Regions from separate parts of the Variovorax sp. 20P10.2.4 genome, predicted to be linked through region 2. Evidence: riboswitches for the same ligand, from Rfam matches in the RefSeq annotation. Region 2 holds a riboswitch; the other holds the start of a gene.
What was found. A riboswitch is a leader RNA that binds a small molecule or an ion and turns the genes downstream of it on or off. The one in region 2 is predicted to bind cobalamin.
Positions count from the first base shown of each region.

Region 1: it holds a riboswitch for cobalamin, as region 2 does, so the genes downstream of both, AC27VN_RS20755 (TonB-dependent receptor domain-containing protein) here and AC27VN_RS10350 (TonB-dependent receptor) in region 2, are expected to answer to the same signal.

Region 1 is NZ_JBZAYE010000227.1:311-9,544, forward strand. Features, by position in the region: gene AC27VN_RS20755 (TonB-dependent receptor domain-containing protein) at 1-1,663, opposite strand, end outside; cobalamin riboswitch at 1,760-2,007, opposite strand; gene AC27VN_RS20760 (ClcB-like voltage-gated chloride channel protein) at 2,113-3,834, shown strand; gene AC27VN_RS20765 (hypothetical protein) at 3,926-4,150, shown strand; gene AC27VN_RS20770 (cell division protein ZapA) at 4,147-4,491, shown strand; gene AC27VN_RS20775 (sulfite exporter TauE/SafE family protein) at 5,065-5,886, shown strand; gene AC27VN_RS20780 (FAD-dependent monooxygenase) at 6,067-7,209, shown strand; gene AC27VN_RS20785 (carboxymuconolactone decarboxylase family protein) at 7,223-7,618, shown strand; gene AC27VN_RS20790 (Bug family tripartite tricarboxylate transporter substrate binding protein) at 7,655-8,644, shown strand; gene AC27VN_RS20795 (LysR substrate-binding domain-containing protein) at 8,654-9,234, opposite strand, start outside.
Region 2 is NZ_JBZAYE010000075.1:2,390-19,074, reverse strand. Features, by position in the region: gene AC27VN_RS10350 (TonB-dependent receptor) at 1-1,871, opposite strand, end outside; cobalamin riboswitch at 2,059-2,315, opposite strand; gene AC27VN_RS10345 (ATP-binding protein) at 2,390-4,615, opposite strand; gene AC27VN_RS10340 (class I SAM-dependent methyltransferase) at 4,791-5,396, shown strand; gene AC27VN_RS10335 (AraC family transcriptional regulator) at 5,413-6,207, opposite strand; gene AC27VN_RS10330 (MFS transporter) at 6,360-7,595, shown strand; gene AC27VN_RS10325 (thiamine pyrophosphate-binding protein) at 7,614-9,242, shown strand; gene AC27VN_RS10320 (tannase/feruloyl esterase family alpha/beta hydrolase) at 9,412-10,875, shown strand; gene AC27VN_RS10315 (hypothetical protein) at 11,248-11,790, shown strand; gene AC27VN_RS10310 (hypothetical protein) at 11,875-12,225, shown strand; gene AC27VN_RS10305 (hypothetical protein) at 12,373-13,401, shown strand; gene AC27VN_RS10300 (hypothetical protein) at 13,458-13,844, shown strand; gene AC27VN_RS10295 (hypothetical protein) at 13,879-14,520, shown strand; gene AC27VN_RS10290 (hypothetical protein) at 14,656-15,015, shown strand; gene AC27VN_RS10285 (hypothetical protein) at 15,317-15,505, opposite strand; gene AC27VN_RS10280 (hypothetical protein) at 15,805-16,095, shown strand; gene AC27VN_RS10275 (4-carboxy-4-hydroxy-2-oxoadipate aldolase/oxaloacetate decarboxylase) at 16,237-16,685, opposite strand, start outside.

The DNA of each region.
Region 1 (9,234 bases), on a different contig from region 2:
TGTCGGTCGCGAGGTCGCGCGGGTCCTGGAAGTCGAGCGAGGCGCGCAGCGTGACGTCGCCGATGCGGTGGCCCCCCGAGAGCGTCACGCCCTCGTAGCGCGCCCGCGCGGTGCTGCCGTAGCAGCCGAAGGACGAGGCGCAGCCCTTGGCGGTCGAATCGAACACGATCAGGTTGCGCACCTGGTTGCGGTAGACCACGATGCCCGCATTGGTCGGGCCGTCGGTGTACTTGAGGCCGAGCTCGACGTTGCGGCTCGATTCGGGCTGCAGGTCGGGCTTGCCGTATTCGCTGAAGCGCTGGTAGAGCGTGGGCGCGCGGAAGGCGGTGCCGGCCGAGGCGGTCACGCGCAGCTTCGGCGTGATCGCGAAGCCGTAGGCGGCGCTGCCGGTGGTCTTGCCGCCGAACTCGCTGTCGTCGTCGTGGCGCACGTTGAGCTGCAGCGAATGCGGGCCCTGCACGAAGCCGTAGCCGAGCGAGACGGCATCCTGCGAACGCTTGCGCGCCAGGCCCTTGTCGGTGCTGCTGGTGGGCGCGTTCTCGAGCCGGTCCTCGCGGCGCTCGAGCGCGGCCGTCACCAGGTGCGGACCGAAGCGCAGCTCGTTCTGGAACAGGTAGCCGCGCAGCCGGGTCTCGGTGCGGTAGTACGAGGGCATGGTGCTGTAGACCGACTGCGAATCGGTCACCTGCAGCCGGGTGCTATAGACCTCGTTCCATTGCGCCGACCAGGTCAGGCCGCCGGTGCGCAGCCGGTTGCGGCTCTGGTCGTCGAGGTAGTAGGCCGGCGGCTTGCTGCCGGACTTGGCGGCGTCGTAGCGCGCCTGCGTGTCGCTCGACAGCGCGGTGGCCTCGAGCCGCTGGCCGGGCGCGATCTGCCAGCCCAGGCGCACATTGCCCGAGGTGGTGTTGTAGCCGTCGCGGTCGGGGCTGGTGAAGCCGTCCTTGGGCAAGGTGCGCTTCTCGAGCGGCTGGATGTTGAAGCCGCGGCTCTCCTCGTGCGCCACGCCGAACGAATAGTCGAAGGCATTGGCCTTGCCGCTGATCGCGGCCTCGGTGCGCGAAAGGCCATGGCTGCCGAAGCCCACGCCGATCGAGGGCGACACGCCCTCCTCGCCACGCTTGGTGAACAGCTGGATCACGCCGCCGATGGCGTCGGAGCCGTAGACCGCGGCGGCCGGGCCGCGCAGCACCTCGATGCGGTCGATCTGCGCCAGCGGGATGCTTTCCCAGGCCGCGCCGCCGGTGGCCTGCGAGTCCACGCGCACGCCGTCGATGTAGACGGCGGTGAAGCGCGTCTCGGCGCCGCGGATGTAGACGCTGGTCGAGTTGCCCACGCCGCCGTTGCGCACGATCTGGATGCCGGCCTGACGCGCGAGCACGTCGGCCACGCCGGTGGATCCGCTGCGCTCGATGGTCTCGCGGTCGATCACCGAGACATCGGCCACCAGGTCCGACAGCGGCTGCGCGGTGCGGTTGGCCGTGACCACCGTTTCGCCGAGCGCGCCGGGCTGGGCCTGCGCCGAAGCGGCCAGCGGCAGTTGGGCCAGCAGCAGGCCGCCGAAGGCCGGCACCAAGGCCAGCGGCAGGCCGGCCAGGCGCGCGCGCAAGGAGGACGCAGAAACGCGAGCGCGCGAACGGCGCGAGAAGGAAACGCAGGAAATCATGGAGTGAGCGAACGAACGTCTATGCCCCTTGCCGGCCTCCCCGCCGGCGCCCGGGGCGCCATTGGTCCGTGCCTGCATCGCCTCGGCGAAGAGCATGCGCGAACCGCCTTGTTGGCCGGTATCCGGGCTGGCAGACCGGCCCTCGCCGCCTTCCCAGGCGCCTGTTTCAGGGCACCCAGTGGCTCGTGTGGAGAGGGTGGCGCCTTGCGGCGCCGTCTGCTTGACCGTTGCGGGGGCAGCGCAGGCGGCTTCGGTGCCGGCGCGCGGCCGGTCCCTTCACTCCTGCTTCCCGTTGAACCGCGGCGCGTGAACCACGCCGCAGGCACCAACGGGCGAGATTCTAGGCGCTGCGCCGCGCGCTTTAAGTCGAAAGTTGCGTGCGCCCGACGTTCGCCGCGTCTCGCGCACTAACATCGACGGGCTATGGGACGTCATCACCACCACCCCGCATGACCCTGCGCTCCTCGCTGCTGCTGCGCCTGCGCTCCGCCCTGCAGCGCCTGTTCGGCGTCTCGGGCTGGCAGTCGATGCTGCTGTGGTCCATCGTCGCCGGCCTGCTCGGCACGCTCGCGACCGAAGGCTTTCGCGCCGCGCTGCGCGGCTTCGAGCACCTGGTGCTCGGCCCCGGCGACAGCCTGGTCGCGATGGCGCGCGCGCTGCCGTGGTGGGCGCGCATCGCCTTCCCCGCCGCGGGCGGCCTCGTGGCCGGCGGCCTGCTCGTGCTCGCGAAGCGCGTCGCGGTGCGCAGCGCTACCTCCGACTACATGGAAGCGATCGTGCTCGGCGACGGCCGCATCCCGGTCACGCAGACGCTGGTGCGCAGCGCCTCCTCGCTCGTGAGCATCGGCACCGGCGGCTCGATCGGCCGCGAGGGCTCGATGGTGCAGCTCGCCGCATTGGCCGCCTCGCTGCTGGGCCGGGTGTTCCGCTTCCCGGTCGAGCGGCTGCGCCTGCTGGTGGCCTGCGGCGCGGCGGCCGGCCTCACGGCCGCGTACAACGCGCCGATCGCGGGCGCCTTCTTCGTCGCCGAGATCGTGCTCGGCTCGATCGTGATGGAGAGCGTGGGCCCGATCCTGATCGCGGCGGTGGTCGCCAACATCGTGATGCGCGCCCTGCCCGGCTACCAGCCGCCCTACCAGATGCCGGTGTTCCCCGAGCTGCATGGCGCGGAGATTCCGCTGTTCGCGCTGCTCGGCGTGCTGCTGGGCTTCGCGGCCGCGGGCTTCCTGCGCGCGCTGCAGGGCAGCCGGGCGCTGTTCGCGCGGCTGCCGTTCGCACTGCCGTGGCGGCTCGCGCTCGGCGGGCTCGCGATGGGGCTGGTGTCGGTGCCCTGGCCCGAGGTCTGGGGCAATGGCTACAGCGTGGTCAACGCGGTGCTGCACACGCCCTGGACCTGGACCCTGATCGCGATGGTGCTCGCGGCCAAGCTGGTCGCCACGCTGGCCACGGCCGGCTCGGGCGCGGTGGGCGGCGTGTTCACGCCCGCGCTGTTCTTCGGCTGCATGGTGGGCGCGCTGTTCGGCCATGCCGCGCAGGCGCTGTGGCCGCATGCGGTGTCGGCTCCCTATGCCTATGCGGTGGTCGGCATGGGCGCCTTTCTCGCGGGGGCCACGCAGGCGCCGCTGATGGCGATCCTCATGATCTTCGAGATGACGCTCAACTACCAGGTGATGCTGCCGCTGATGCTGGCCGGCGTGATCGCCTATTTCGTCGCGCGCTCGGCCAACGCGGGCTCGATGTACGAGATCACGCTGCGCCGCCGCGAGCAGCAGGACGAGCAGCTGCGGCTGCGCTCGCTGCACATCCGCGACCTGGTGCAGCCGGCGCAGACGGTGGTCGGCCCCGAGGCCGATCGCGAGGCGATGAGCCGGCTGTTCCTGCAGCACCCGGTGAAGTACCTCTACGTGGTCGATGCGCAGCAGCGCTACCTCGGCGTGGTGCCCCTCTCCGCGCTCGGCACGGCCGCGGCCGAGGTGCGCGCGGCGGACCTGCTGTCGCAGGCCATCGCGCCGATCACCGCCGACACCAGCCTGGGCGAGGCGCTGCAGCGCTTCCTCGAGCACCTGGGCGAGCGGCTGCCGGTGATCGAGAGCACGGCGAACCCGGTGCTGCTGGGCATGGCGGCCAAGAGCGCGTTGCTCGCCACCTACGTGCGGCTCAGCGAAGTTTGATGGCGCGGCGCGCAGGCCGCAGAATGCCGTGCCAGGCGCGGCGGGTGCCCCGGAGGACCGCCGCTTTCACGGGAAACTACAATCGCGCACCATGCCCGCCTCCAGCCCCATCGACCAGATCGCCGAGCGCGTGGAACGCCTGCTCTTGCGTCACGAAGAGGTGCAGCGCACGAACGCGCTGCTGCAGGAACAGGTCGATGCGCTGACGCGCGAGCGCGATGCGCTCAAGTCGCGGCTCGCGGCGGCGCGCACGCGGCTCGATGCGCTGCTCGAGCAGCTGCCGGCCGTACCTCCCTCCGAAGATTCCCCCGCATGAAGCAGATCGAAGTTCAGATCATGGGCCAGAGCTATCTGCTCGGCTGTCCCGATGGCGGCGAAGCGCAGTTGCGCGACGCGGTCGAACGCGTGGATGCGGCCATGTGCAAGATCCGCGACGCGGGCAAGGTCAAGGCGCGCGATCGCATCGCGGTGCTCGCCTCGCTGAACCTGGCCTTCGATCTCGCGGCGCAGGAAGCCACGGCGAAGGCCGCGCCGCCCGCCGAACCGACCACGGCCCCGGCCGCGGCACCCGCCGACGACGGCGCGGTCGATCCGAAGGCCACGCAACTGATCCACAAGCTCGACCAGGCACTGGCCGGCGACGGTCATCTGCTCTGAGCTGATCCGAGCATCAGCGCGCTTTTTTTCTCTCATTCGCAGAGATCGGCACGCACTGCAAGAACTTCGATGCAAACCTGCCCGCGCTGCAGGGATTCCACCAAAAAAACCGGGAGCCGCCCCAGCGCGAAGGCGTAAAATCGTTCCTGTCTGCGGTGCGCGTTGGGCTTTATATGTCCTTGTTCCAATGCTCTACGGAGCCGGGCTTGGTATATCGCTCGACGGGTGTGATCATCTCGCGTCAGATGAACCCGAAGTCTTGCTGCCCTCGCCCACCTGAACCCCGGTTCAGGATGCGAGTCTGGCGCCCATTCGCAGACACCTATTCCTCTTCGTTGCGCTGAGTGCGCATCGAACATCGGCGATCCCCGGCATGGCGGGATCGCCCCAAGAATCCACGCTGTATCCGCATCGATACATCCGATCCTGGCTCCTGCGCGACCGTGCGCGCCGGGCCGCAGCTACGTTTCAGATAGCATTGCGGCCCACCCCCCTCCCTTTTTCCCTCGAACCGAGGCCCGTTGCCATCGTTGCACGGCGCCCTTGCCTTACCCGAAAGTCCGTGGCGTGAACGTGACCAGCCTGCTCGACCCCCTCCTGATCGCCGAACTGGTCGCCCTCGGCCTCGGCACCGGTTTTCTCGCGGGCCTGCTCGGCATCGGCGGCGGCATGGTGATGGTGCCGTTCATCACGATCATCATGGGCCACCGCGGCGTGCCGGCCGACCTCGCGGTGAAGATGGCAATCGCGACCTCGATGGCCACCATCATCTTCACCTCGGTGTCGAGCGTGCGCGCGCACCACAAGCGCGGCGCGGTGCGCTGGGACATCGTCAAGCGCCTCGCGCCCGGCATCGTGATCGGCAGCCTCGTGGGCAGCCTCGGCATCTTCGCGCTGCTCAAGGGCACGGCGCTGGCGATCGTGTTCGCGCTGTTCGTGGGCTTCTCGGCCACGCAGATGTTCCTCGACCGCAAGCCCAAGCCCACGCGCCAGATGCCGGGCACCGCGGGCCAGCTCGGCGCGGGCGGCGCCATCGGCCTGGTCTCGGGCCTGGTCGGCGCGGGCGGCGGTTTCATCAGCGTGCCCTTCATGACCTGGTGCAACATCTCGATCCACAACGCGGTCGCCACCAGCGCCGCGCTGGGTTTTCCGATCGCGGTGGCCAACGTGGCCGGCTACGTGATCAGCGGCCAGACGGTGCAGGGCCTGCCGGCCGGCTCCTTCGGCTACATCTGGCTGCCCGCGCTCGCGGTGATCGCCGTGTGCAGCGTGCTGACCGCGCCGCTGGGCGCCAGGGCCGCGCACAACCTGCCGGTGAAGAAGCTCAAGCGCGTGTTCGCGAGCATCCTCTACCTGCTCGCGGCCTACATGCTCTGGAAGGGCCTGCGCGGCTGATCGCGCGGCCCCTTCCGACCTCCTCCACCTCCCTTTTCTCGATGCCGCGACGCGCCCCACCGGCGCGTCGTGTGCTTGCGCGCACCGCAGTTTTTCTCAACCAGCGCCAGCAAATCTCGATGGTTCGCACCGGCCGAAAGCCGGACCATTCCGTTCATGCCAACCACACGAGGAACGGACATGAGCAAGAGACTTTCGGTCGCCATCATCGGCGCCGGCATGGGCGGCCTGGCCACGGCCGCGGCGCTGCGCCGCGTCGGCATCGACGTCATGGTCTACGAACAGGCCGAGAAATTCACCCGCCTGGGCGCGGGCATCCAGATCGGCTGCAACGCGATGCAGGTGCTGCGCGGCCTGGGCCTTGAGCAACGCATGCGCGCCGAGGCCTTCTACCCGCGCTCGTGGAACAACAAGGACGCCTACACCGGCGAGGTGCGCTTCGACATGATCTTCGGCGAGACCGCCGAGCGGAAGTTCGGCGCGCCCTACCTGCTCGCGCACCGCGGCGACCTGCATGCCGCGCTGCACAGCGCCGTGCCCGACAAATTCATCCGCCGCGGCCACAAGCTCGCGGGCTTCTCGCAGGGCGACGGCGGCGTCGAGCTGCGCTTCGCCAACGGCGCCACCGTGCATGCCGACGCGATGGTGGCGGCCGACGGCGTGCACTCGCTGGTGAAGGACCAGCTGTTCGGCAGGTCCGAGCCCAACTTCACGGGCCGCATCGCCTACCGCACCACCTTCTCCGCGGCGCTGCTCGGCGGCCAGGAGATCGACCAGTGCACCAAGTGGTGGGGCAAGGACCGCCACATCGTCATCTACTACGTCAAGCCCGACCGCAGCGAGGTCTACTTCGTGACCAGCCAGCCCGAGCCCGGCTTCCGGCTCGAGTCGTGGTCCACCAAGGGCGACATCCATGCGCTGCGCGAGGCCTTCGCCGACTTCCATCCGCAGGTGCGCCACGTGCTGCAGTCCTGCCCCGAGGTCCACAAGTGGGCGCTGGTCGACCGCGACCCGCTGCCGCGCTGGAGCGAAGGCAACATCACGCTGCTCGGCGATGCCTGCCACCCGATGACGCCCTACATGGCGCAGGGCGCGGCGATGGCGATCGAGGATGCGGCGGTGCTCTCGCGCTGCCTCCAGGGCATCGACCGCGACGGCGTGGCCGAGGCCTTCCAGCGCTTCGAGGCCACGCGCAAGCCGCGCACTTCGAAAGTCCAGCTGACCTCGCGCACCAACACCTGGCTGCGCGACCCGCAGGACGCCGACTGGGTCTATGCCTACGACGCCTGGAACACGCCGCTGGCCGAGCCGGCCGTGGCCTGAAGGGAGCGACGACATGACGGACAAGACCCACACCTCGGCGAAGTTCCAGCGCGGGCTCGCCACGCGCAAGGCGGTGCTCGGTGCCGAGTATGTCGAGAAGTCGATCGCCGAGGCCGACGACTTCAGCTGGCCGATGCAGCAGCTCACCACCGAGTACTGCTGGGACGAGATCTGGAACCGGCCGGGCCTGGACCGGCGCAGCCGCAGCCTGCTGAACCTCGGCATGATCAGCGCGCTCAACCGGCCGCACGAGCTTCGGCTGCATGTGCGCGGCGCGATCAACAACGGCATCACGCCCGCCGAGCTGCAGGAGGTGTTCCTGCAGGTCGCCATCTACTGCGGCGTGCCCGCGGCGCTCGACAGCCTGCGCAACGCGCGCGAGGTGCTCAAGGAGATGAAGCTCGCCTGAAGCTTCGCCCTTTTAAAAAACATCGGAGACAACGCAATGGACAACCAGGCAATGCTGAGCCGCCGCGCGCTGCTCGCGCTCGCGGCCGCGTCGATGGGCACGCCGGCGCTCGCGCAGCCGGCCGCGTCACGCGGCAAGGTCACGAAGATCCTCGTGGGCTTTCCGCCGGGCCAGGCCACCGACATCGTGGCGCGGCTGATGGCCGAGAAGATGCAGGCCGTGACGGGCGAGAACTACATCGTCGACAACAAGCCCGGCCAGGGCGGCAGCATCGCGATGGGCCAGCTCGCGAAGTCGCCCAACGACGGCTCGGTGATGATGCTCACGCACATGTCGGCCGTGGCCACCAACCCGCACCTCTACCGCAGCGTGCCCTACGACTCGCTCAAGGACTACGAGGCGGTGGGCCTGGTCGGCGACCTGCCCTTCGTGCTGGTGTGCCACCCCTCGCTGCCCTTCACCGACGCGCAGGGGCTGGTGGCCTATGCCAAGGCCAACCCGGGCAAGCTCACCAATGCCTCCTCGGGCAACGGCACGGTGTCGCACCTCGCGATGGAGGAGCTCAAGCGGCGCGCGGGCATCGACATCGTGCACGTGCCCTACAAGGGCAGCGCGCCGGGCCTGACCGACGTGGTCGCGGGCAATGTCTCGCTGGCGCTCGAGACCGCGGCCGGCGTGCAGGCCTTCGTGCAGGGCGGCAAGCTGCGCGCGCTGGGCGCGGCCACAGCGAGCCGGCTCGACGCGCCGCTGGCCGTGCCCACGCTGATCGAGCAGGGCTTCGCCGACTTCCGCGCCTCGACCTGGCTGATGCTGCTCTATCCGGTCGGCACCTCGAAGACGCTGGTGGCCTCGACCCACGAGGCGATCGCCAAGGCGATGCGCAAGCCCGAGGTGGAGCGGCGCATGCGCAGCATCGGCGCGCTGCCGCGCTACAGCGCCAGCCCCGAGGAAGCCGCGGCCTACGTCGCCAGCGAGTTCAAGAGCTGGGGCGAGCTGGTGCGCCGCAGCGGCGTGCAGATGGACTGAGCGGCGCGCTCAGGACGCCGGGGCCTGCGAGCGCAGCCATTGCTGCATCGAGGCCTCGGTGTCGCTGCCCTCGCGCACCAGCCATTCGCAGAAGCTCTCGGTCACCGGGTCGGCATGGGCCGTGCTCGCGAAGTAGCGCCGCTGCTTGGCGGCCAGCACGCCGAAGGGCGCGCACAGCCGGCCCGCGATGATGTCGTCGAAGGCGAGGAACAGCGGCACCAGCGCGAGGCCCAGCCCGTCGATCGCGGCCTGCAGCGCGAAGTACATCTGCTCGAAGCGGATCGCGCCGCCGGGCTTGAGCCCGGCCACGCCGGCCGCCGCGAGCCAGTCCTCCCAGGCATAGGGCTCGGTGGCGAAGCTCACGAGCGTGTGCGCGGCCAGGTCGCGCGGCTCGCGCAGCCGGCCGCCGTCGAGCAGGTCGACATGGCACACCGGCAGGATCAGCTCGCTCATGAAGGGCCGCGACACGCAGTGCGGCGGCGGCTCGAGCGCGCCTGCGATCGCGATGTCGTAGCGGCCCTCGTCGAAGTTGACCGGCGCCAGCAAGGTCGTGAGCCGCAGGTCGACCTCGGGCCGCTTGCGCTGGAAGG
Region 2 (16,685 bases):
TAGCGGCTGCCCACGTAGCTGGCCGTGCCGGTCACGGCCCAGGCGCCGTGCGCATAGGTCAGGCCCGCGCCCGCGATGTTGTGGGCCGACATGCGCACGCGGTAGCCGCCGAAGTTGGTGCTGCGCGCACCGCTGTCGGTGTAGGTCTGGAAGTCCTTGAGCCGCGCGTCCTGCCAGGTGTAGTGCAGGTAGCCGCTCCAGCGCGGCGAGAGCTGGAACTGCAACTGGGTTTCGATGCCCTTGGTGCGCGAGGTCGCGTTGCTGAAGACGAAGGAGTCGGGGCCGTTGCGGTAGGAGCGCTGGCCGTCGATCTTCTCGGCCTCGAACAGGCTGAGCTGGTAGCTCCAGCGGTCGTCCGCCGCGCGGCCTTTCAGGCCCACTTCCTTGCTGCGCGTGATCTCGGGCCGCAGGATGTCGGGCACCACCACGCCGCCGCGCGTGTTGAGCGCCACGGCCTGCGGCCGGAAGCCTTCGCTCCAGTTCGCGAACACGGCGTGCGAGGAGGCATCGCCCTGCAGGAACAGCCAGTCCACGCCGGCGCGCGGGCTGGTGTGGCTGCCTTCCTGCGCCGAGATCACCTGCGTGCCCGTGCGGCCGAGCGTCTGCTCGAAGCGGTCGTGGCGCACGCCCAGCGTGAAGCCGACCGGGCCGTACTCGAAGCGGTCCTGCAGGTAGACGCTGCGCACCTCCTGGTCGAAGCGCGAGGAGGTGATGCTGCCGCGCACGCCGCGCGGATCGTTGCGCACGTTGCTCACGGGGATGTCGTAGAACGGCCCGCGGTAGGTGGGCGCGTTGCTGAAGCTCGGCGAGTCGAGGCCCTGCCAGCCGCGCTCGAGATTGAAGCCGGCCTGGAACTCGTTGCTCCAGCCCTTGCCCGCCATCAGGTGCGTGGCCGCGAGCTCGTGGTAGACGCCGCGGTCGGCGGTGTAGCTCTCGGAATAGCCCTTGCTCACGGCCGCGGGCGGCGGAACGATGGTGATGCCGCCGGCGAAGAATCGGTTGTAGCGCGCGAAGCTGCTCAGGTGGTTGATCGACCAGCCGGCGCCGAGCTCGAAGCGGTTCTTCCACGAGAACGACTGGTAGTCACCCGTGACGTAGGAGTCGGGAATGCCGTAGTTGTCGCGCGAGGTGATGCCGAAGATCGGCTTGCCGTTGACCAGCGGCACGATCGAGCCGCGGTCGCCGCGCACGCGCGTGTCGTAGAGCTGGAAGCCGGTGGTCCAGTTGCGCGTGACGGCGAAGTCGCCGCCGACCAGCACGGCCGACTGCGCGCGGCCGGCATCGCGCTGGAAGCCGTTGTAGTCGCTGTTGGCCACGCCGATGTAGAGGTTGCCGCGCTCGAAGTCCCAGCGGTAGCGCAGGCTGCCGTCGAGGCGGCCGTAGCTGCCGATGGTGGCCGTGAGGCTGCCGCCCGCGCGCTCGGGCTTCATGAAGAACTGCGCCACGCCGCCGATCGCGTTCTTGCCATAGAGCGCCGAGGCCGGGCCCTTGATGAACTCGAGCCGGTCCACCAGGTCGGGCGCGATCAGCGTGATGTCGGCATTGCCCTGCAGCAGGCGCAGCGGCACGCCGTCCATCAGCACCAGCACGTCCTGCGTGTCGCGCAGGCCGCGGGTCTCGAAGCGCGAGTAGTAGTTGCCCTGCGTGCCGTACTGCAGGCCCGGCACGCTGCGCAGCGTGTCCTCGAGCGTGACGGCGCCCACCGCGTCGAGCTGCGCGCGTTCGACCGAATAGGTCGCGAAGGGCAGCCGCAGCGTGTCGGCTTCCTGGCGCGTGGCGGTGGAGATGGTCTTGCGGTCGCTGACGGTGGTGGGCGGCAGCGAGCCGGCGCCCTCGGCGTCCTGGGCCGAAGCGACCGAGGCGAGCAGCATGACGCCGGATCCGATGAGGGCTTGGTGGGGTCTGACGCGACCGCGCCTGGAGATGTTACGCACGTGGGGCTTCCTTCGGGCCCGCGCTCCCGCGGGCCATGAGAACAAACCGGGCGCCGATGGATGCTGCAAGCGACCGGGTCCGCGCCCACGCGTGACCGGCCCGGCTTGCCTGCACTCCCGCAGCGACCGAACGAGGCGAAGGCCGGTATCCGGGCTTGCGGAGCGCAGCGAGGCATCGAGCGATGCTTCGTTGCCGCGATCCTCGCCTTCCCATGCCGAGGCACAGTGGCCGCCGGTGCCCGCGAAGGCATCGACTGTGAGGACCGCGAATCCGCCGACCGTTGCGGGGGCAGCGCAGGAATGGGGCCCAAAGGGGCTCGTCACCTGCTTCCCGTTTAACGCCGGTCGAGGGACCGGCGCACCTTCGCGCACGCCGGCTTGGGTGATGCTTTCGTTTGCATCGGCCGGCGGGGCGGATTATAGGAGCGGGTCTCGCACCGCCCGGCGCGAAAAGCTCAGGGCGTGGGCGTGTGTGGCAGCCGCACCGTGAACACCACGTAGCCGTCGTCGTGTGCATAGCCGATGCTGCCGCGGTGCGAGCGCACGATGGCCTGCGCGATGTGCAGCCCCAGGCCCAGTCCGCCCTTGTTGCGCTCGTTGGGCACGCTGCGCTGCTTGAAGGCGCTGAACAGGTCGGGCACCAGCGCGGCGTCGATCGGCGGCGCGCGGTTGGCCACGCTGAACACCACGTGCGCGTCGACCTGCTCGAGCCGGATGCGCACCGCCTCGCCGGGCAGGCCGTGATGGCGCGCATTGCTCACCAGGTTGCCGACCAGCTGCGCCATGCGGTCGGGGTCGGCCAGCACGGGCAGCGTCTTGGGTGCCTCGAGCTCGAGCTGCGAACCGGGGTAGGCGGTGCGCGACTCGTCGACCGCGTCCTCCAGCAGCCGCGCCAGGTCGATCTGCACCGGCACCATCTGCAGGCCCATGCCGCTTTGCAGGCGCGAGGCATCGAGCACCTGGCCGATCAGCCGCGCCATGCGGCTGCTCGAGGTCTGGATGCGCTGGCCCAGCCGCGCGCCGGCGTTGCTGCCGTCGGGCAGGCTGCGCTCGAGCAGCTTGGCCGCCATCGTGATCGACTGCAGCGGGTCGCGCAGGTCGTGGCCGAGCACGGCCAGCAGCTCGGTGCGGGCCTTGTAGGTGTCGGCCAGCCGCGCCGCGCTGGCGCGGATCAGCTCGTCGCGCAGCTGGCGCGCGAAGTCGAGGTCGTTGGCGCCCCAGGGCACGCTGGTGTCGCGCACCGTCTGCTTCCAGACGTCGAAGGAGCCGCGCGGCGTGAGCCGCGGCCCGAGCGGGCCGCTCACGTAATGCTTCTCGGGCTTGCCGCCCCAGCTGATGGTCTCGACCTGTTCCTTGCGCGCGAGCACCAGCCAGCCGTTGTCGATCGCGTCGAAGCGCAGCGCGAGAAAGCCGCACCACACGCCGCTCAGCGAACGCAGGTTCTCGGGCAGTTGCTCGCGCTCGTGCAGCGCCACGATCTGGTCGCCGTTCGTCGAGGCGCTGAGCCACTGGATCAGCGCCGCCGCGGCCTCGCGCGGCATGTCGCCTTCCACGTGCAGCCGCGACTGCTCGGCGATGACCGCCGTCTGCGCGTCGAAGGCATCGGCCAGCGGGCGCGCCAGGCCGATCAGCGCGCTGAAGGTGTCCTCGGCATGCAGCACGGCCTCGATCAGCGAGCCGCGCAGCTGCGCCGCGTTCGAGGCCCGGCCCGCCTGTTCGCGCGCCAGCAGGCTCTGCACGTTCGAGGCCAGCACCTGCGCGAGCACGTCGCAGGCCATGCGGATGGCGTAGGGCACCTGGTGGGCGCTGCGATGGTGGCAGGCCAGCATGCCCCAGAGCTGGCCGTTGATGACGATCGAGATGCTCATCGACGCGCCCACGCCCATGTTGCGCAGGTACTCGATGTGGATCGGCGACACGCTGCGCAGCGTGCAGTGGCTCATGTCCAGCGGCGGCAGCTGCGGATCGGCCACGTCGAGCCCGACCGGCGCCGACTGCACGTCCGCGATCAGGCGCAGGGTGTTGATCACGTAGAGCCGGCGCGCCTGCGCCGGGATGTCGCTGGCCGGATAGCGGCGGCCCACGAAGGGCTCGAGCGCCTCGTGGCGGCGCTCGGCCACCACCTCGCCGCTGTCGTCGTGGCGGAAGCGGTAGGCCATCACGCGGTCGAAGCCCGTGAGTTGCCGCACGGCCTCCACCGAGAGATTGAGCAGGCCGTCGATCGAGCCCTGGCGCTTGAGCCGGTCCATCGCGCGGTGCGCCTTGAGCGCGAAGTCCGACACCGCGTCCGCCGTGGCGTCGCGGGCTTCGAACTCGGCCACCAGCTCGTAGCCGACGCGGTGCAGGATCAGGTCGAAGCGGCGCTCGCCGAGCGTCACCTCGAGGTTGATCGGCGAGCCCTCGCCGGTATCGACCGCGACGCCGTTGGCCTCGTGCAGCGCCTCGTGCACCAGCGCGTCGCCCATGAAATGGCTGCTCGACAGCCGTTCGCCCAGGGCGGGCGCCGTGTCGCCGAGCAGCGCGCGGGCATTGGCGCTGACGCGCGTCAGCGTGAGGGTGGAGGCGTCGAACGCGAACAGTGCGCCATGGTGCTGCACCAGGCCCGGGATGTGGATGGGCTCGCTGTCGCAGTTGGCCAGCGTGACGGGCTGCGTGGTCGTGGGTTGGGGCGGCCGTTCCAAGTGGCGGGAGGCGCTTTGCGTGTTGAGGGAGACGAGGGCCACGCTCGGTGCGTGGGCGGATGGAGGGCCGACATGGCATTTTGCCTGACGGCGCGGCGGCGCCAAACGGGCCTTCCCGGGCGAAAATGGCGCCGGGCCTCCCTCCGATGCCCGCACTCCCTGAAAGACAACCTGCATGCAATCTGCCGACGCGGCGACCTTCGACGAGGCCTACTACCGGCGCTACTACTTCGACAAGAAAACGAAGGTGGTCGACCCGCAGCACGCCGAGCGCCTCGCGGCCTTCGTCTGTTCGTACCTCAAGTACCTGCGCGTGCCCGTGCGGCGCGTGCTCGACATGGGCTGCGGCATCGGCCACTGGCGCGATGCCATCGCGTTGCATTTTCCGAAGGCCAGCTACCACGGCGTGGAGTTCAGCGAATACCTGTGCGAGCGCTACGGCTGGGAACGGGGCTCGGTGGTCGACTACCGTGCCAGGGAGCGCTTCGACCTCGTGATCTGCCAGGGCGTGCTGGCCTACCTCGAACCCTCCGACCTCAAGACCGCGCTGCGCAACCTGGGGTCGCTCAGCGCGGGCGCGCTCTACCTCGAGGCCGTGACGCAGGAGGATTTCGAGCAGGACGTGGTCGACGAGGACCTCAGCGACCCGCGGCTGTTCCGCCACCGTGCGCAGGTGTATCGGCGCGGGCTGACGCGCGGCTTCAAGGAAATGGGCGGCGGCGTGTGGCTGAGCCGCCAGGCGGAGGTGCCGACCTTCGCGCTGGAGTGCGCCGACGCCTGACCCGTGGCGCGCCCGCTCAGGGCTCGGCGAAGAACTGGCTCGGCGTCTGCCCGAAGTGCTTGCGGAACATGGTCGCGAAGGCGCCGGGGCTGTCGTAGCCCAGGCGCAGCGCGATGTCGATGATCTTCTCGCCATCGGCCAGCAGCTCCAGCGCGCGCAGCAGCCGGGCCTGCTGGCGCCACTGGCCGAAGGTCATGCCGGTCTCCTTCATGAACAGGCGCTGGATGGTCTTCACGTCGAGCGACAGCCGCTCGGCCCAGTCGGCCAGGGTGGAGGCATCGTCCAGGCGCTGTTGCAGCGGTTCGCAGATGCGCAGCAGCCGCGGATCGGCGGGCATCTGCAGGTGCAGCGGCAGCACGGGCAGGCTGCGCAGCTCGTCGAGGATGAAGCGCATCAGCCGGCCGTCGCGGGTGCCGGGCGCATAGGGTTGCTTCACCTCCATCGCCGCGCGGATCAGCTCGCGCAGCAGCGGTGGAATGCCCACGGCCTGCGTCGTCGTCAGGGTCCGGGGCGCCACCTCGGGCTTCACCAGCAGGCTGCGCATGTGGACCTCGCCGACGCAGCGAATCTCGTGCGCCATGCCCGCGGCCATCCAGATGGCGCGCGTGGGCGGCACCACCCAGCGGCCGGCCTCGGCCTGCACCACCATCACGCCGCGCAAGGCATAGATCAGCTGGTGCTTGGTGTGCTGGTGCGACCGGATGTGCCAGCCGGCGGGGTAGTCGGTGGCGCGGCCCGCGATCGGCGAGGACTCGCCCTCGATCTCGCGCAGCACCTCGGGCAATGACTTGGGACGGCGCGGGAGGTTCATGTCCTTTTTGCGAAAGGTGTTGGTCGGTTGGCGCAAGACAGGCGAGGCGCATCCTCCCATAATTCCGGGGCGCCGGCGGCCCGTTCCTCCCGAACTCGCGCTCCTCGTGCCCTCGTGCCGGCCGGTCCCGTCTCCCCAGTGTGAAAGTCCCCATGCCGCCTTCCGCGACCGCCCCCATCGAATCCCAGGCCACGCCCGCTGGCGCCGCCGCCAGTCCCGCGAAGGCCAAGCCGGCCTTCGGCATCCTGGGCGCCATCAGCAGCGCGCACATGGTCAACGACATGATGCAGTCGCTGATCCTCGCGATGTACCCGATCCTCAAGGGCGCGTTCTCGCTGAGCTTCGCGCAGATCGGCCTGATCACGCTGACCTACCAGCTGACGGCCTCGCTGCTGCAGCCGCTGATCGGCCTGTTCACCGACCGGCGCCCGCAGCCCTACTCGCTGCCCATCGGCATGACGGCCACGCTCATCGGCCTCTTGCTGCTGGCCTTCGCGCCCAGCTTCGGCATCGTGCTGCTGGCCGCGGCCTTCGTGGGGCTCGGCTCGTCGATCTTCCATCCGGAGTCCTCGCGCATCGCACGGCTCGCCTCGGGTGGCCAGCACGGGCTCGCGCAATCGGTGTTCCAGGTCGGCGGCAACCTCGGCACGGCCATCGGGCCGCTGCTCGCGGCCGCGGTCATCGTGCCCTTCGGCCAGCACAGCGTGGCCTGGTTCGGCCTGGCCGCGCTGCTGGGCATCGGCCTGCTGCTGCAGGTGAGCCGCTGGTATGCCTTCCATCACGTCACGGCCGGCGTGCGCAAGAAGGGCGCGGTCGAGTCGCCCTATCCGCGCCGGGTGGTGCTCGGCGCCATCACGGTGCTGCTGGTGCTGATCTTCTCGAAGTACTTCTACGTGGCGGGCATCAGCAGCTTCTACACCTTCTACCTGATGGACCGCTTCGGCCTCACGGTGCAGAGCGCGCAGCTGCACCTGTTCTTCTTCCTGTTCGCCTCGGCCGTGGGCACGGTGCTCGGCGGGCCGGTCGGCGACCGCATCGGCCGCAAGCCGGTGATCTGGGTGTCGATCCTGGGCGTGGCGCCGTTCGCGCTGCTGCTGCCGCATGCGGACCTGTTCTGGACCACCACGCTGACCATCGTCATCGGGCTGGTGCTGTCCTCGGCCTTCTCGGCCATCCTCGTCTACGCGCAGGAGCTGATGCCGGGCAAGGTCGGCATGGTCTCGGGGCTGTTCTTCGGCTTCGCCTTCGGCATGGGCGGCCTGGGCGCCGCGGTGCTGGGCCTGCTGGCCGACCACACCAGCATCGCCTTCGTCTATCAGGCGATCGCCTATCTGCCGCTGCTCGGCGTGGTCGCGGCGCTGTTGCCCGGAAAATCGCGCAAGTCCTAGCTCCCCCTTGTCCGCTGCATGCCCTCCACCCGAATCTTTCGCGGCGCCGATGCGCTGATCGAATGCCTGCGCGCGGCCCGCGTCGCGCGCATCTTCACCCTCTCGGGCAACCACGTCATGCCGGTGTTCGACGCGGCCTTCGGCTCGGGCATCGAACTCGTGCACGTGCGCCACGAGGCCAGCGCCGTGCACATGGCCGATGCCTGGTCGCGGGTGTCGGGCGAGGTCGGCATCGCGCTGGTCACCGGCGGTCCCGGCCATGCGAATGCCGTGGCCGCGCTCTACACCGCGCAGATGGCCGAGGCGCCGGTGGTGCTGCTGTCGGGCCATGCGCCGAACGACCAGCTGGGCCAGGGCGCGTTCCAGGAGATGCGCCAGGCCGACATGGCCGAGCCGGTCTGCAAGGCCGCGTGGCGCTGCGCCAGTGCCGACGCGGTGACGGGCGATGTGGCCAAGGCCATCCGTATCGCGAAGTCGGGGCGGCCCGGCCCGGTGCACCTGAGCCTGCCGAGCGATGTGCTCGAGGGCGCGGCCACCGTGCCCGCTTTCGGCCCGGAAGCCTTCGCGCCCGAGCCGCGGCTGCTGGACCCGACGCTCGCGACCGAGCTGGCCCGGCAGCTCGCCGAGGCCGAGCGCCCGCTGATCCTCGCGGGCCCGTCCTGCCTCACGCGCGATGGGCGCGCGCTGATCGCCGCGCTGGAGCAGGCCACGGGCGTGCCGGTCGCCGGCATGGAGAGCCCGCGCGGCATCGGCGATGCGAGCCTCGGCGCCTTCGCGCAGCTGCTGGCGCGCGCGGACTGCGTGCTGCTGCTGGGCAAGCGGCTGGACTTCACGCTGAAGTTCGGCGCCGCGTTGGCCGCCGATGCGAAGGTCCACCAGATCGATCCCGATGCCGATGAACTCGCGCGCAGCCGCCGTGCCCTCGGCGAGCGCCTGCGCACCGAAGCGCAGGCCGATGCCTGGCTCGCGATGCAGGCGCTGACCGCGGCCGCGGCTGGCGCCCGGGATCCTTCGTGGCTGCAGGAAGCGCACGCGTGGCTCGCCTATCGCCCCGCCGCCTGGAACGACGCGCGCGCCTCGCTGCCGCAGCGCCTGCACCCGGTACAGATGCTGCGGCCGCTGCAGGCCCTGCTCGACAGCCATCCCGAGTCGGTGCTGGTCTGCGATGGCGGCGAGATCGGCCAGTGGGCCATGGCCTGCCTGAGTGCGCCGCACCGCGTCAACAACGGCGTGGCGGGCGCGATCGGCGCCGGGCTCGCCTATGCGCTCGGCGCGCGTTGCGCGCAGCCCGAGGCGCCGGTGATCGCCGTCATGGGCGACGGCACCGTGGGCTTCCACATCGCCGAGTTCGATACCGCCATCCGGCACCGCCTGCCCTTCGTGGCGGTGGTGGGCAACGACGCGCGCTGGAACGCCGAATACCAGATCCAGCTGCGCGACTACGGGCCCGAGCGGCTGATCGGTTGCGAGCTGCAGCCCACGCGCTACGACGCGGTGGCGCAGGCCTTCGGCGCGCACGGCGAGCTGGTCACCGAGGCCGATGCACTGCCCGACGCGGCACGGCGCGCGATCGCGAGCGGCAAGCCCGCTTGCCTCAACGTGATGATCGAGGGATTGCCCGCGCCGCAGATCCGGCGCGAGGCTTGAGGCGTCGCGGGCCACGGGCGCCCGAAGTCATTCAATTGGCGCCGCAGGGATAGTGCGGTCCATTCCAGCGCGATCAAGAATTTCACGGCCTCTGGAAGAAGGCGTGGTCCCCGCTCCGGCTCAGGCGTGGGGTCTTGTGAATTCGAACCGATCACGTTGGAGACACATCTTGACCAAGACAGAGAACCTCGCGCGGTGGATCCGCGCGCTGCTCGTGGCGCTGGCCTGCGGCGCACTCGCCTCGTGGGCCCAGGCGGCCCCCGACATTGCCAACACCCTCGTGCGCACCTGCTCGAATCAACTCGAGGGTTCGCAGTACGGCGACGCCGTGCTCAACGATTTCCGCGGCAGCCGCTTCCCTTCGCCGAAGACCGGCGGCTTCAAGGTCACGTCCGTCCAGCAGGTCTGGCTCGCGCTGCCGGCCTATTGCCTGGTCAAGGGCACGATCCAGCCCACCTCGCCCGGCGGCGTCGACCCGGCCGTGAAGGACCCGAGCTACCGCGTGCGCGACATCAACTACCAGATCTACATCCCGGCGCAGTGGAACGGCAAGTTCGTGCAGCTCGGCGGCGGCGGCTTCGCCTGGAAGTCCGACGTGGTCGCCGCCGGCACGCAGACCAGCCAGCAGTTCGCGCTGCCGCTGCAGGGCATGGCGCTGGCCAACTACGCCGTGGTGCTCAGCGACGCGGGCGCCGACGGCTCGAACGGTGCCTTCGATCCCGACTTCGTGCGCCCGGGCCGCAACCTCGCCGATGTCGCGAGGCAGGAGATGGTGAAGAACTTCGGGCAGGACTCGATCAAGAAATCGCTCGACGTTGGCCTGTACCTGCTCAAGAAGCTCACCGGCGCCGCGCCCACCGACACCTACTTCGTCGGCATCTCCACCGGCGGCCGGCAGGCGCTCAAGGCCATCGCCAACTGGCCCGATGCCTACGACGGCATCGTCGCGGGCGCGCCACCGGTCGACGAGACCAACCTGCTGAAGACCCTGCAGGTGCCCGACACCGTCAACGACTGGACCACCAACTGGGCCAGCGCCTCCGCCATGCTCACCAGCCTGTTCGGCCAGGACGTGTCGCCCCAGACCCTGAGCGACGGCCTGGGCGCGACCTCGCGCTACCTGGCCGACGTCGCGATCGAATCGGGCGCCGACTACGACGGCTACCACCGGCTGCTCGACCAACTGGCCCCGGTGTGGAACGTGCGGCCCGCCGAGCTCGTGCCCTTCCTGCGCATGTCGGCGCGGCAGAAGAGGGATGGCGGCAAGGGCAAGAAGATCGTGATCTACCAGGGCACCTCCGACTTCCTCGTGCCCTGCACACAGGCCGGCGAATTCGTCAGGCAGCTGAACGGCCTGCCCGCAGGCGGCCAGGTCGCGGCCGCCGACATCCGCAACACCGTGCGCGCCTATTTCGTCGAGGACTACAGCCACGGCTTCTACAACACGAATGCGGTGCTCAAGCGGCTCGGCCTCACGCCCCTGCAGCTGAACTGGAACGCGCTGGCCGATCTCGACCGCTGGGTGCGTGACGACCAGGCGCGGGGTGGTGCGCCTTCGCTGGCGCGCAATGCTTCGGGGGAGATTCCTACGGCGCAGGCCTTGAGTGCTTGGAGGTGCGTCGCGGCGCCCTGAGGGGCGTCATCGGCTTACGCAACATTCTTTGACCACTGCGCGCGCAGCGTTGTTCAAAGTTCATGCGCTGAAAGTCAACTTCCTAGGATGTTGCTGGCCCATCGCCCTCCGCGCAATCCCTTTGCCACGGTCACTTTCACGGATTGAAGTGCGAGCGATTGACGGTGCTGTTGTGATAGCAAAGGTTATTGCAATGGCAGAGTTCATCACTGCAGCAGCAGATGGGCCGACCTCCGCCCACCTGCTGTTGCCGCTGCTTCAGCGTAAGCGCGCGGCTATGTCATCGAAACCGAAAGCATGCGCACGCGGCTAGACTTTCGCTATCGGTCAACTGCGGGAATTCGAACCAGCCGCCCAACCGGAAAGAAGACGATGGGGTATGACCTGAACTTGTGTACCGTGAGCGATAGGCAGTTGGACCATTTGAGGGTCAATACTTCGCACACGCGCGATTTCATCGACGGCAGGCGCCCGAGGATGACCACAACCGGGGAAGTCGATGTCGAGGCCGGATGCGCTTGGCCGGAATCGGCAGCCGCCCGCACGGAGCTGTACTCAAGGGGCGGGCTCTATTTCATCCTCAACGGAACTACAGCCAAGGTTGATGGCGTCACGAACTTTCCCAACGTTGGAGGGCGATACCGCGGAGAGATGCTTGGGCTGGCGGTCGAGCTTGGTGAAGTGGGGCTTGGGCATGCGCACGCGTTTCGGGCCGCACAGGTCGTCGAGCTCAGAGCAGCATTGCGCGACCTGGATGTGGCCACGGTGGAAGCGCGGGCGCGCGCCCACGCTTGCGACGTCGAAAGCGATGAGCAAGAGCTTGCGCGCGATGCCGTCGCAGACGTCAATGCCTTGCGCGAGTTTCTTGACCGCGCCTGCGGCACGCAACTCGGCATGATGTGGTTCTGGGCCTAGAGAGCCTCGCGGCCACGACCAGAAATTCAACCAGTCCCCTCAAACGCGCGCTGGCGAAAGCGGACAAAGCCGAGGCCTCACCCCATGCTTTCAATCCGAATTGATCAGTTTGAGTTCGACTATCCAGACGCCGAAGAGAAACTCGAGATTGATGTCTCGAAACGATCAAGGTATCCACACCCGGATGTGAAAGCGTTTGCCGGGTCGACCATCGGTGTTCCAGCCGCCTCGGCGCTACCTGAGCCCGTGCCCTTCTATCGGGTGGCGGAACGAGGAAGCATCAGCGAATATCTCAAGCGTTTCGCCAGGATCGATGTACCCCGACACTGCGACTGGGCCACGCACATCCTTTCCGGGGAGTCATGGGATGAAGTTCACCTCATCATTTGCATGCCGGACGCATTTGTTCGCTATCACTGGTCCACAAGTGCATGAACGAGGAAGATCATTCGTTTGGCCGGTCGCTACAGAATGTGCGGCAGCCCCGGGATATGCGACTGGGAAGCTCCCAACAAAGCCCTGGAAGGCACTCGCGATCGAATCAGTTCGAATTCCCCACGGTCCTAAAAACGGCAGACCCTCATGAACCTCACGGAACACCAACAACGTTTGCTTGATGAAGCTGAGAGCTGGGTGAAACGGCTGCTGGAGACAAATGGCCGTCTCGACGTGTTCGGCATCGCGGAAATGCCCGGCGGAAAGATGTCCGTTGTGCAATCGCCCATCGAGAGTGACGACTGGGAACGGGCACTGAAGCGGACCGTCGCGGAACTGACCGGCCTTGCACTCCGGCGCGAAATCATCGCGAGCGTGGTCATCACTCCTCTGACTGATGACTCCAACGGCGTGGTGATGTTGGATGTCGAAAGCCGTGAGGACGGCCGGCTGACGGTTCGCCTCATGCTGAAGAAAAAAATGTTCGGCGGATGGACTTTGATCGACAGGAAATTCGAGGCGCAAGAGAGGGGTATCTTCAAGATTCAGGAGTCGACACGGGCGAGCAATCCTGATATTCGGTCCTTCACACGCGACGATCTGAACCTCGTCTATCCCTACATAGTCCCCAAGTCCTGGGTTGACTACGCGGGCAAGGATGCGTTGGTGACATGGGAGTTCTCAGAGGATGTCCGCATGGTCCTTGTCATAGACAGGTTGGGAACCGTGCAGAACGTCAGGCCTCAAGACCTTGAAAAGGTGCACGAAACGCCGGATAGCCTCTTCGAGATAGCTACGGAGAACTTGTCCAAATCGTTCCAACAGCAAGAGTTCGAGATCGGAGGCGCCACGCTGCTGGACGGGCGTGAGGTTGGCTATTCCCGCGGGAGCTGGATGGCGCCGGCCGGCGGATTGATGTTGAGCGCGCTTTATCAAGGCCTGCAGCAGCAGTTCAAGCAGGACGAATTTGCCGCAATCGCGGTCAATCAACAGTTTCTGCTGGCCTTCCCCCTGGACGAAGACACCCTGAATTCGGACTCACTGCGACTGGCTGTCGATGACGAGTGGCGTGCACCGAAACCGATCTCTCAGTCTTGGCTCCTGTTGGACGGGCAGTGGCCTCGCGAGTATCCCTATACGCCGACCTTCGGGCCTAATAAAACCGCAATGCATTGAAAGCAGCGGTAGATTTATTTCAACACGTGCGGGCTATCGACCAGAAGCGGGCATCCATGAACTACTCAAGACTACGCCCTAAATCGGAAAGAGAACTCAGGCAAGAAGAGTTGCTTGCACGGCTTAAACAGCGGGGAGGACCGGAGCCCGGGGTCTGCCTTACGCAGGACGCTCCCCTTGACGAGCAGGTTGCCATTAGAGAGCTGACGCTCGACGCTGAAGGCCGGGTTGTCGGCGTCTCAGAGTTCGCGCTCTCTCCGAAGACTGGATCGGGTGAAACCAGCATTACGGACCCGCTCAAACAAGAGCTTGAGCGCCTGCTGGCCGCGGCGGGCGATGAAGGTGTTGTGTGCGGCGACAACGGTCGCCGAGCCAGTCGAGAGGAACTCGAAGAATGGCTGTTGCTCATCGGCCTGCCAGTGTTCAGATACTCTCGGGGCTGACGTTTGCTTTGGGCCCGCAGCAGTCCTTGCTAGCATGTCCGATTTCGGCCAACTGCGGTCGTCGGAACCAGCAAGCCAACCTATGACATTTCTATGGCGAACTCCTGAGGCCGGTTCTGATGGCCTCATCGGCACATATTCGCGCTCGAACACCTTGGACCGGTTTGACTTCCGCAATGGGAAGCACATTGAGTTCAGCGGGACGGCGCCGGTCCTGAGATTTGATGGGCGGACCCGCGACCTTATGGCCTTTGACTGCCTGTCAAACACGGCGGCACCCATGGTAAGCCAACGCATGGCACAAGTACTGCACGACGCCTGTCCGCAAGACATTCAGCTTGTGCCAGCACGAATCGAAGCAGCGGACGGTGACCTGGATGGATGGTCCTTGCTCAATGTGACTGCAACGGTGCTCGCCATCAATCACAAGAAATCAGCGTACACGACGGTCCCGGGAACGCAAGAAATCATGAGCTTCCGGCATCTCGAATACCTCGAGGGCTGTTTGAACGAGCACCAACTTGCGCGTGACGCGGAGTATCTCGGCCACTTGCTTGTGAGCGACTCATTGGCACACACTCTGTCAGGTTTCGCCGGTGTCTCATTTGAACGGCCTCAGGAGGTCTACTACCAGACCATGAGCCGACGCTGGAACTCAGCCAACGATGCCCGGTGAACAGCCGAAATGAATGACCGCTTGCCGAAAATCCGTACGCTGGCTTAGGGCCCGCTCAAGCCGGTAGCGCGACCGGCTACAGTCGGCCAAAAGGAGCCATCCGTTTCGATGGTTCGATTTCACAGAAGGAAAGAGATGGATGCCCAAGAGCCGAGCGCGGCGTGTAGGGAGGTAATTCTGGAGTGGTCGACGCTTTCGGAGCTACCGGATTTTGCTGAGAGACGGCTGAGTTACGGCAATAGCGATGGCGGGTTTGGTGTCATCTATCCGGAAGGCTTGGATGAGTATGACATCGAGGTTGAGGGCATTCGTATTCCAACCGGTTCGCTTCTTATCTATGGTTGGGCGTTCGCCAGTCCTCCAGGATATGAAGTGCTCGTTGATGAGAAGTTATACCTTGGCACTCTCCGTGATGTATTGTGGGAACGTGGGCTCATTGCTGGTGCGGAAAGAGTCGCTGCGCTGCTGAACGGGCAAAGCCAGTTCTCTAGGTAATGCGCGAAGGAGTATTAGCACTTGCTAAGCCGCCAGTCGAGTCAATGCCTCACCGAATCGGCGCGCGGCAGCGTTGCAGGCACTTTTGAGCGACCGCTTTTTGCCTTATCGAATGTCGGCTTCGGGCCCGAAGCCGAAGGTCGATTCGCTCCAAAGCGGCCTCTCGCCTAGTCGTTCGAGTGGCGGGGCGAGGCAGATTGCCGTCCTCTAAAAAGCCTCAATCCTGCTGAGCTGCACGGCGCCATAAGTCCTCAAACTCTGCGAGGCTCGCGCAAGGCGAAACCCTTGAGGGTGGAAGGAGCTACGCGCGCCAAGTACCTTCACCCGCATGCAGCAGCGCAAAGGAATGGGGATGGATCAAGAAGCCGTACAGTTTTCCTCCCCCTGAAAGCGGCTCCGGCGTCTTGTCGGCTGTGAAGTAGCTGACCACCAAGACCGTTTCTGCATCCGCGAGCGCAGCTCGCAGCGCGACGCGCTCTTCGTCAGTCATGCGTACACGCTCGATAAAGCTTTTTTGAGAGCTGAAGATGTCGCTCTCACAGTACACGTGAGCGGTAGTGCCTGCCCAAAGCGGGTGTTCCGAGACAACGCTTCTTGCCCTGTCCGCGTCAGATGAGCTCACCTCTTGACTCATGTCTACTCCATCGATTGAACGTCCGGTCTTGGCCGCATTGTTCCGGCTCGGCGAACGGCCGGTTCTGGCCGGCTCCGGCTATTGGTCGCATTCTGCCGTGCTCGCCACCAGCGACGCGGCAGCAGTTCGTCAGCCGGTGGCAGGTATGCGAGTGGATGCGCGCCAGCACGCTGCGCAGGCATCCCCACGAGTCCCGGCCGTCGAGCTCGGCAGCCCGCACCAGGCTCATCATCGCCGCCGCGCGCCGCAGGCGACTGGCTGTCCACGAACAGCCAGTTCCTCGTGCCGACTTTCCAGTGCTTGATCTATCGGTCGATCAGGTTGTCGTCGATGAATACCGCACCGTCCTGCAGGTGCAGGACTTCCAGGGGCCAGCGCCCGTCATCGCGCCTCTCCTTCGCGAACGCCGGCGCGGCCGATCGCCGGCACTTCTCGACCTCGCGTGAAAGTGCACGAACCTCGATCAGTTCGGATCAACGACTTTGACCAACTCGCAGCAAAGTGACTTCCCACAACCGTCATGCGACACGACAAGGCCTGAAAAAGATCCGCCCTGGATCGTCTCGGAAGCCGCATCGCCCACGCCCTCAGCGCACGTCGTCGAACGCCGCATCGATCTCCTCGACCCGCATCGCCGCATAGCTCGCCGCCGAGCCGCCCAGGTCCCACACCGCCTCGCCGCGCTCGACTGCGCGCGCCATCTCTTCTTCCTTGCGCATGCGCGCAAGGGCCGCCTCGACGACCTCGCCGGCGTCGCGGCGCGGCACGCAGACCACGCCGTCGCCGTCGGCCATGACGAGGTCGCCGGGCTGCACCAGCACGCCGTCGCAGACCACCGGCGTGTTGACGAAGCCATGGCCGCACTTGTCGGGATGGATCGAGAGGACGTGGGTGGACCAGACGGGCAGGCCCAGCGCCTCCACCGTGTCGGTGTCGCGCACGCAGCCCTGCACCACCACGCCCGCGAGGCCCTTGCGCAGCGCATAGCGTGCCGCCATGTCGCCCCATTGGGCGCCCGAGGTCTCGGCGTCGCAGA